Regions from separate parts of the Roseobacter sp. HKCCA0882 genome, predicted to be linked through region 2. Evidence: riboswitches for the same ligand, from Rfam matches in the RefSeq annotation. Region 2 holds a riboswitch; the other holds the start of a gene.
What was found. A riboswitch is a leader RNA that binds a small molecule or an ion and turns the genes downstream of it on or off. The one in region 2 is predicted to bind S-adenosylmethionine.
Positions count from the first base shown of each region.

Region 1: it holds a riboswitch for S-adenosylmethionine, as region 2 does, so the genes downstream of both, metK (methionine adenosyltransferase) here and metZ (O-succinylhomoserine sulfhydrylase) in region 2, are expected to answer to the same signal.

Region 1 covers NZ_JBBLYI010000001.1:872,516-877,553, forward strand. Annotated here, with positions in the region: gene phnE (phosphonate ABC transporter, permease protein PhnE) at 1-19, shown strand, start outside; partial or broken gene AAC622_RS04570 (IS6 family transposase) at 116-469, shown strand; gene AAC622_RS04575 (hypothetical protein) at 592-990, opposite strand; gene AAC622_RS04580 (hypothetical protein) at 990-1,304, opposite strand; gene AAC622_RS04585 (exonuclease domain-containing protein) at 1,445-2,824, shown strand; SAM-I-IV-variant riboswitch at 2,853-2,954, shown strand; SAM riboswitch class V at 3,037-3,105, shown strand; gene metK (methionine adenosyltransferase) at 3,110-4,387, shown strand; gene AAC622_RS04595 (DEAD/DEAH box helicase) at 4,404-5,038, shown strand, end outside.
Region 2 covers NZ_JBBLYI010000001.1:1,391,375-1,396,412, forward strand. Annotated here, with positions in the region: gene folE2 (GTP cyclohydrolase FolE2) at 1-966, opposite strand, end outside; gene metZ (O-succinylhomoserine sulfhydrylase) at 1,135-2,331, opposite strand; SAM riboswitch at 2,411-2,489, opposite strand; gene AAC622_RS07085 (hypothetical protein) at 2,730-3,020, shown strand; gene AAC622_RS07090 (DUF2927 domain-containing protein) at 3,030-3,995, shown strand; gene AAC622_RS07095 (hypothetical protein) at 4,048-4,458, shown strand; gene AAC622_RS07100 (FAD-dependent monooxygenase) at 4,461-5,038, opposite strand, start outside.

The DNA of each region.
Region 1 (5,038 bases), 520 kb from region 2:
ACGCTCGCGTTTCAAGTGAGGCAAGGTGCGGCGGTTCAGATAGCCGAACCCTGGGGACGGCTGTGTCAGAAGAACTTTGCTTGAGGCAGGGCAGGGAGCGGACTAGCGTCAGGTTATGACCAAACGCTCCCCCTTCAAGTATTTCAAAACCAGTCCTGAGATCATCCGCCTGGCCGTGATGCTTTATGTCCGATTTCCTCTGTCGCTGAGGAATGTCGAAGATTTACTGCACGAACGCGGCATCGACGTCAGCCATGAAACCATCCGGTTCTGGTGGAACAGGTTTGGGCCGATGTTTGCCTCCGAGATCCGCCGGCGACGTGTTCAGCAACTGCGTGCGTTTTCGCCATGGCAATGGCACGTGGACGAGGTCTTCGTGAAAATCAACGGTGAGCGGCACTACCTCTGGCGAGCTGTCGATCATGAAGGCGAGGTGCTTGAGAGCGTCGTCACCAAGCGAAGAAACAAGGGTATTGTCAGAGGAACTTGTCTTGAGGAGGGGCAGGGCGCTGGCTAGCGTCCCTGCATGACCAAACGCTCGCCTTTCAAGTGCTTCAAGACCAGTCCAGAGGTCATCCAGCATTCGGCCCTTCACTTCGCGCCGCCGTCCTCCGCAAACACCACGCCAGCCTGATCGGCCCAAGGCAAGCCCGCACACTCTGACAGCTGCATCACGGTCACGGCAGATACCTCTCGCCGAAACACCAGTCGTTTCAAGACCTCAGGCGCGAGATATGCCAACCGCAGCTGCCTGCTGACATGGCGCTCTGCGAGGTTCACGGCGATTGCCAGGTCGCGCACTGTGCCGAACTCTCCGGCTTCCATCCGCCGCCGCCAGGACCATGCGCGGCCGATGGCACGCAGGATATGCGGATCTTGGGTGTTATCCTCGCTGGGCAGGTAATCGGCGGGCGGCATGATTTTGGGCCGCCCGTTTTTCTTGCGGAGCTTGAGGGGGACGAAGACTTGGATGGTGTCGGGCGCGGCCATTATTCCGCAGCCTCAAGCTGGCGTGGGGTCATCATCTCCCGCATGACACCGGCTATCCCGTCGGTCCGCAAGTCGATCACTAGGCCTTCAGCGGTCACTGTGACGCGCCGGACGAGCAACTGAATGATGCGGGCCTGTTCGCCCGGAAAGAGCTGATCCCAAAGCTTGGGAAACTGTTGGAGCGCCTCGATGGCCTCTGCCTCGGGTATATCCTCGCGGTCCAGTGCAGCTATGACCTGTGCCGTGGTTTCTGGCGTGCGCAGGACACGGCGGATTTCCGTGATGACGGCTGCCTCAGCGGTGTCGGCCGGCAAACGCTTGGTCGCAAAGGTTACTGGTTATATCTGGCAGCGCACCCAAAGTTTCTTTGGCAGCGGATCAGCCGGCAGAGCATCTGGCGTACCATCACGCCAGAGCAGTTAGGGTCCTTTTCATTCGCCCGAAAGCGCTAGCGGTGGATTTTGTTTTTTACGATTTAGAGACCACAGGGATCTCCCCGGCGTACGACCAACCGCTGCAATTCGCAGCGATCCTGACGGATGAACATTTCGTGGAGAAGCAGCGTGTGAACCTTCGCTGCCGTTTAGCTCCCCATATTTTGCCATCGCCGCAGGCTTTGATCGTTACAGGGGTCACGCCTGATCAACTGACGGACCCAAGCCTGCCATCCCTTTTTGAATTCTCTCAGAAGGTCGTTGCACTGACAGAGCAGTGGGCACCGGCGATTTGGGTTGGCTACAACACAATGAAATTCGACGAGGAGGTGCTGCGGCAGACCTTCTATCAGAACCTGTCGCCGAGCATTTACGCCACCCAGTTCAACGGCAATACCCGCTTCGACATTATGACGGCTGTTTATACAGCCTACGTGCGAGACCCCGGACTTCTGGCCTGGCCCCAAGATGAAGCCGGGCGGCAGAGCTTCAAGCTCGACCGACTAGCCCCCGCCAACGGGTTCAATGGCCACAACGCTCATGACGCACTTGGAGATGTGGAAGCCACGATCCACATCGCCCGCCGGATAGCTGACAGAAACCCAAGCCTCTGGGCAGAACTCTTGTCCACTGCCCATAAAACGGAAGTTCAAGCCAAACTCGAAACCTTTCAGCCGATGGAGTTGGTCCTTCGCTTTGGAGGGGGCGAACCCCGTGCCTACACGGGAGTCTTTTGCGGCTACACCCCAGGGAACAATACACGGGCAGCATTCTTCGACCTAGATGCCGCTAATCCTGCGGATCTATTGAGCGCATCCGACGAGGCGCTCTTCGCGGCGGTTGATGCGTCCCCCAAAGTCATCCGTAGCGTGTCGACCAACAAGGCGCCGGCGCTCTTGAGCATGGCAGAGCCCAGTCCCGAACATCAGCGGCGCGCCGCAGTTATTGCAGCCGCACCAGAATTTCGAAGCAGGGTTGGGGAGGCGATGGCTGAGCGCTTTGTTGATGATCCTGAGGCGCCACCGAAGCCGGTTGAGGAACTGATCTACGGCGAGTTTTATTCAAACGCTGACAAGAACCTGCTTGGGGAGTTTCAACACGCTGACTGGCCACGTCGCCAAGAGATCGTTTCCAGCCTGTCTGATCGTCGCCTTCGTCAACTGGGCAACCGTTTGGTCGCGTTTCATAGCCCCGAACTTTTGACTACTGAGGAGACCGCGCGGTTCCGCGACTACCTGCGATCAAAGTGGTTGCCAGCGGCGGAAGAAAAGACCCAATGGATGACCCTTGGTCGAGCCGCCGAAGAAATCACCAACATCCAAGAGATGAACGGGACAGATGACGCGGTCATAGACGCCATCCGACAATTTTTCGCAGACCGCCGGAGGGTGCTTGATTGACGAGGCCGTCGGCTTTTGATATTATTACTAAATGCATCAAGAGCTGGGCTGACGCCCGCGCCAACCTGCCAAGACCGGCAAGGTGGTTTCCCGAGAGGGGATGCGGCCCTAGGCAACTAAAGGTCGTTAGCGTCGTCAGCCCTCCTCGGAAACGAAGGAGGGTTTTTTGTTTTCGACCTAACCAGATCAGGCCTCAAATCCTGACCAACCGTAACACACCCGGGCATTTGAACATCAGCTTGTGCGCCCTGCCAGATGGCTAAAGCACTAAAGAGAGGAAAGACCATGAACCAACTTTACCCATTTTCGTCTGAGAGCGTTTCTGCTGGGCACCCAGACAAAGTTTGTGACCAGATTTCAGACGCGATCCTAAGCGAGTGCCTCCTGCAGGATCCGGCATCACGTGTGGCTATCGAAGCCTCTATCAAAGACCACACACTTTTTCTCTTCGGAGAAATCACCTCGCGAGCGCGCATTAACGCCCCAGAAATCGCCAAAGATATCCTGGCTCGCATCGGATACGACGATCCTGCTTGGGGTTTGTCGATTGAACGCCTCCAAGTCATCGAGGCGATCTCTAGGCAGTCCGCCGAGATCGCATTCGGCGTCGATGGCGACGAAACCGGCGCAGGCGATCAAGGCATCATGTTTGGATATGCCTGTAACGAAACGCCAGAGCTTATGCCTCTTCCAATTACGCTCGCTCATCAGCTCATGCGCGCGCATCACAGTCTGCGGCGGTCTGAAGCGGGCTCGGGGCTGGGTCCTGACGCAAAAGCTCAGGTGACGGTGCTCTACGAAAACGGCCTGCCTCGAGAGGTCACGGACGTTGTCTTGTCAACGCAGCATCGCAGTAGTCTTGGTCTCCGTGCTTTGCGCGAACTGGTTATCGATGCCGTCATCAAGCCAACGCTGGGCGACCGTTGGCGACCAAATGTGCGGCTCCACATCAATCCCGCAGGGACGTTTCACATGGGAGGGCCTGCCGCTGATGCAGGTCTGACGGGGCGAAAGATCATTGTGGATACTTACGGCGGATCCGCTCGACATGGGGGCGGTGCGTTCTCGGGGAAAGACGCAACCAAAGTGGATCGGTCGGCAGCCTACGCCGCGCGCCAACTCGCCAAGGATGTGGTCAGCCGGGGCTGGGCGGACAGCTGTGAAGTACAGGTGGCCTATGCCATAGGTGAAGCAAGGCCTGTCAGTTTTGCGTTCTTGCCCACCGGTGATGCGAAAGGTCATGAAATTGCCAAACGATATCAGCTGGAAGGCATTGATTTGTATGGGCTCTTCGAACCAGCCCAGATCATCGAACGCCTGCAATTGCGCTTGCCAAGCTACCTTCGCACGGCTGCTTTTGGTCATTTTGGCCGCGATGATGTCAGTTGGGAAAAGCCGCTCGATCGATCGCAACAGGAGCGAGACCATGTCAGGGAGCTCGCCATCCGCGAACAGGTTGGCAGAACGGGTTTCGTATCAGGCTTGGCGCTGGACCAAGTGAAAGCGAAGCGTGCTGAAGACTACGCGGAGGCCCGCGCAGAGTTCATGGCAAGTCACATTTGAAGATAGGGAGAGAAAAATGTCCGATTTTGTGAAGTCTCTCGCTCAGTCTGCCGCTCAGATCGACAAGGTCGCTTCCGGCAGTCTTTATCCACATCAATCTGATGGGGTGGCCTTTTTGCTCTCGAAGCGCCGCGTCATCTTAGCAGATGACATGGGTCTTGGGAAAACCCGCCAAGCTATTGTTGCCATGGAAGTCGGCGCTCCTTCGGGGAAGATCCTCGTCGTGTGTCCAGCGTCGCTAAAATTGAACTGGAAACGAGAAATCCAGCTTGTTGACCCCGAGGCCTCAGTAGAGGTGCTTGGTGTTGATCGTGAAACACCTGATGACGCGCGTTGGATCGTTCTGAACTACGACATTCTCGGCAAGCATGCCGAGCGCCTGCATGGCGTAAACTGGTCAGGCGTGATCCTTGATGAAGCGCATTTCATCAGAAACGCCAGCCAGCGTACCAACCACTGCCTGAAATTGCTCGGTGTTCAGGCTGAAGCTCGAGCGCCAGTTCTTGGTCCAGACTTCGTATTCCTGTTGACTGGGACGCCGATGACGAACAGGCCGAAAGACCTGTTCAACTTGTTGCGCTGCGTTGGCCACCCTTCAGCAAGATCGTTTTTGTCTTATGCCAAGCGGTACTGTGACGCCTATCGCAACGA
Region 2 (5,038 bases):
ATCGCCCACTCGTGGATCAGCTTGCAACTCGCCCGCGAAAAGGCGGGCCGCATCTTCCACAAAGATCGGGTTTGCAGCGTTTAACTCTGCGAAGGCTTGTTCATCCTCGCGTTTCACCATGACCTGCGTTTCTGTTGGCACAGCGCGGCGCGCCATCTCAATCAGGTCTTCAAACCACAAACACCCTGCGTCAGGGGCAATCTCGACCGAAATCCGCACAACAGATCGCTGCGAATGCGGGGTGGCCAACTGCCCACGCGTGGCGCGCGCATGTTCGCTCAATTCAAGCGAGCAAGGGCAGGTCGAAGAATAAACGTAATCCAGATGCACCAATTTCTGGCGCACCCCATCGCGCTCGACCAGTTCCAGCGCAATGTCATAATATTGATAACCCGAAAGACCAGACCGCAGGCTCTGCACCTTCATTGGGAAGGAAACGCGCATTTGGATACGCGCATCAAAACTTTCGAGGTCGGATTTGTAATCATCAAGCGCAGCTTCGATCACCTCAAAGCTAAACGTCTTTTCGGCATGGGCATAGAAGCTGCGCATGATGCGGCTCATATTGATGCCCTTTTTGCCCGCCTCTAGGCTGACGGTGCCCGTCACCGAAGTTTCCAGCATCACATCGCCATTGTCGCGGGTGTGATAGCGGATAGGCAGGCGGAAATTGGAAATCCCCACATGTTGGATTTGACGCTTGGCCCCTTTAATAAGCGAGGCAGGGCCATTTTGAAGATCAGGAAGACCCGCCTTATAGGCTGCGTCCACTTTGAAATCCTGCGGATAGCTGCGCGAAAATTCGGGGTAATCTTGGGAGGGGGTCAAAAGTTTGGAGACAGCAGGATCAAGGGCGGCACGCTCCGCCATGCTTGCGCTTTCCGCCCACTGTTTCAAAAGCGCCAAGGCCGCACGGGCCTCGTCTTGGGTCGGTTCACTCGCAACTGCACCAATATGGACGTTCATCTCATCACCCCTTCGGCCACGCGACCTTACCATCATATGGGTGTTGGTGCGCGGAATCCAAACTTGTTTTGTGAATAATTTACGATTGTGAACGCCGAACGGATCAATATTGGCCCGACAAATATCGACCAATTCCTTGAGTTTCCAACAAAATCCTAAAAATAAGGGTTAATTTGCAGCACGCGCAGCACCGAGCGCGTGTTTCAAATCCCTTAACAGGTCGTTAACGTCCTCAAGCCCCACCGACAGGCGCACAAGACCAGATGTAATGCCCAGATGTTGCTTTTGATCCTCAGGCAAACGCTGGTGGGTCGTTGTGGCAGGATGGGTGATAATAGATTTTGCATCGCCCAAATTATTTGAGATTGTAATGATCTCTAACGCGTTGAGGAACCGAAACGCCGCATCGCGCCCGCCCTCCAGTTCAATCGCGATCACTGTGCCGCCTTTTTGCATTTGCGTGAGGGCAAGCATGGCTTGCGGGTGGCTGTCGAGATGCGGATAGAGCACCCGCGCCACACCCGCCTCCCCCTCTAGCCCTTGCGCAATGGCAAGAGCAGTGTCGGCTTGGGCGTTAACCCGCAGGTGGAGCGTTTCCAACCCCTTGAGCATAACCCACGCGTTAAACGGCGACATCGCCGCGCCTGTATGTTTCAGATAGGGTTCCACGGTCTTGCGAATGAACTCACGGGTGCCACAAATCACCCCGCCCAAACACCGCCCCTGCCCGTCAATATGCTTGGTCGTGGAATAGATCACGACATCAACGCCCAGTTTGCGGTTGTCTTGAAACAAGGGAGAGGCAAACACATTATCGACCACCACCAAAGCGCCTGCATCATGGGCCAGACGCGCAACGGCGGCGATATCGACAACCTGCAACGTGGGATTCGAAACACTTTCAAAGAATACAGCGCGGGTTTTGCCCTTGATGATTGCGGCCTCCCATTGGGTCAGGTCATCGCCATCCACAAACGTGACCTCAACCCCGTAACGGGTCAAAATCTCCTCAAGAATGTAGAGACAAGACCCGAACAAGGCGCGCGCAGACACCACATGATCACCCGCGCGCAACATGGACATCAGCGCGCCATTCACCGCCGCCATTCCAGAAGCGGTTGCAAAAGCATCTTCTGTGCCTTCAATCGCCGCGATCCGATCCTCGAACATTGCGACAGTCGGGTTGCCATAGCGGGCATAGATAAATTCCTCACGCCCTGCTTCGATAAAGCGGGCCTCGGCCGCCTCGGCGCTGTCATAGACAAAACCTTGGGTCATAAATATTGCCTCAGACACTTCGCCGTATTGGCTACGGCGGGTGCCTGAATGCACCGCGCGTGTCTGCGCCGAAACGGTATCGGGCAAGAATTTCAATCCTATGGATTGCTTGGCAGCTGCGTCTGACACTTTATATCCCTTCCATCTGAACGGTCGGGCATCATGCGGCAAGCAGGCCTCGACCTCTTTAGCGGCATTTTTTTTGTGGCCCGCAATCCGGTAAACAAATCGCCACGGTACAGGGCATTACGCCTTGCCATAATTAGGGTCAAGGGGCTGCAATACAATACCCGCCGCCACGCTGTGAGATTGCAACCATGACAGATACATTCCAAATCTTTAACAGCCAAACCACCGCAAAGCTGATTAAAGAAAAATATATGTATAAATTTTTAAAAATTCATTACCACATTGGGTTGCAACGGTGAAATCCAATGCAAGGGTGAAAAAATGATCGATCCTAAGTCCTCAAAATCGACCCAACCGTGGTTGATATTTGGCCACTCGGGGTTGCCGAATTGGCGCATGTCGTGATCGTCGAACAGTATTTTCCGCAAAGAAGTCGAGCGTGGCGTTATTTAATTGAGACGGTGAAACGCGCTAATAAGAAATTGGTTGCAAACATCAAAGATAATCTTGCAAGTGCAGACACAGGACGGATGCTCCGCTCTGCAACTGATGAAGACACCTTCAAGATGGACGCGAAATTGCGCAACACGTTGGCCGCTGGCAAAGACAAAATCCATATGCAACGCTTCCTAAGCGCTGATATGTAAGGCGACATTATGCATTTTATGAAAAACGCGATCTTTTCAGGGCGCAAGTTTCGGCGCGGTCTATGGATGGGAGCGGCGCTTGGCATTTTGGTGGGCTGTCAGGCCATGGGGCCAGCCGCCACGGACCAGAACGGAGTATCAAGCAGCATACCTGTAACCACCCCCTCTGCCGAAAGCGCACTTTACGCGCAATATTATGCCCAAACCGAGGCACGGCTTCTGCGTGAGGGGTTATTGCGCCAATCCACCACCCCCTCGGATGCCCCTGTCTCGCGCCGTGCTTTGGCGCGCAATTTCGAAGCCATTGCGCTATATGATGAATATGCAATGGAAAACGGTCGCTTTGTTGCCCGTCAAACCCCCTCGCGGCTGAGACGATGGATTGATCCTGTCCGTATCGAAGCACATTTTGGGCCAGCAACCGACCCGCAAAAAATGGCAAGGGATCGCCAAATTCTGACCGATTACGCCCGACAACTCAGCCGCGCCGCGGGGCATTCGATTGATTTAGTTGGGTCGGGTGGAAATTTCCATGTGCTGTTCATCAGCCGCGATGAGCAGGCAGAAATCAGCCCCTATCTGCGCAGTATCGAGCCTAGTATTGATACCTCAATCATCCGCGAAATTGAGAACCTGCCGCGCCATACGTTCTGCTCTGTCTATGCATTTGCGCGTTCAAATGCGCGGCCAGAATATCGAAGCGCTATTGCCGTAATCCGCACCGAGCATCCGGATTTGATGCGCACATCCTGCATTCATGAGGAAATCGCCCAAGGGTTGGGATTGCCCAATGACAGCCCCACGGCGCGCCCCTCGATTTTTAATGATGATGAAGAATTCGCCCTTTTGACCGCGCATGACGAATTGCTGTTGCGCATGCTGTATGATCCGCGCCTGGAGATTGGCATGACCCCCGATGAGGCACGCCCCATTGTCGATGCGATTGCTGCGGAATTAATTGACACTTCTAGCTAACGACGACTGCTCACGTTCATTTTTGATTTCATTGAATGGGTAGACTGGAACAGTGATCGTTGAGGCGACGTTTTCAGCAACCATGATATTGGGTGGCCAGATCAAAGGCACCTCCACGCGCCTGCTCCCAATTTATCGTGAGGGCAATTTCGTAGAGGCCAGCGATGACACGCCACTCTTTCAGATTGGCGCGATGCAATATGGCCGCCCCATTTTGGTGCGTGCCTTTGACCTCGAAATGAGTTTTGAGGATGCGGTCAAGCTTTTGATGGTGAGTTTTGACTCGACCATTAAGGCCAATCTTTCGGTCAACCTGCCGCTTAATCTTCATGTTTATACTGCAGACAGCTTGAAGCATGGAAAAATGACACGGATCGAAAAAAATGATCCGTATTTCAACGTAATTTCAATGGTTTGGGGGGATATGCTAAAGCGTGCGTTTAACAGCCTACCCCCCCTATAGCTTTACGACTTGGTCGGATCAAATCCGTAAATCCACTCAAAGCGTTGCGCCAGCAGATACGGCGCGTAGCGCGTTACCATGCGTAACCCTGTATGCGCGGCCACCCGAAACAGGCTTGGCCGCATATGATAATGGTCTGCATTGTCCGAGGCCGCCTGAACAATCCGTGCGGTGCGGGGGCGGCGCAGCGCCTCATATTCAGCCAAGGCCCTTGATAGATCATGCGTATCCGAAAGGCGCGCTGCCAAGATCCAAGCATCCTCCAACGCCATATTGGCCCCTTGCGCGAGGAAGGGAAGCGTTGGATGCGCTGCATCCCCCAAAAGCACCATCTGGCCATTTTGCCAGTTGCGCGCGACCGGATGGCGAAACAACCCCCATTGATAGCATTCCGTCACGCGGCCTAAATAGGCACGCGCCTCGGGGCAAAAATCACCAAATCGGCCCGTCAGCTGTGCAGGATCGCCCCGCTCCAACCACGAGTCCTTAACCCACTGGTCATGTTCCTCAACCGCCACGATATTGATCAATGTCCGGCCCCGAAGCGGATAGATCACCATATGACGGGCAGGCCCCATAA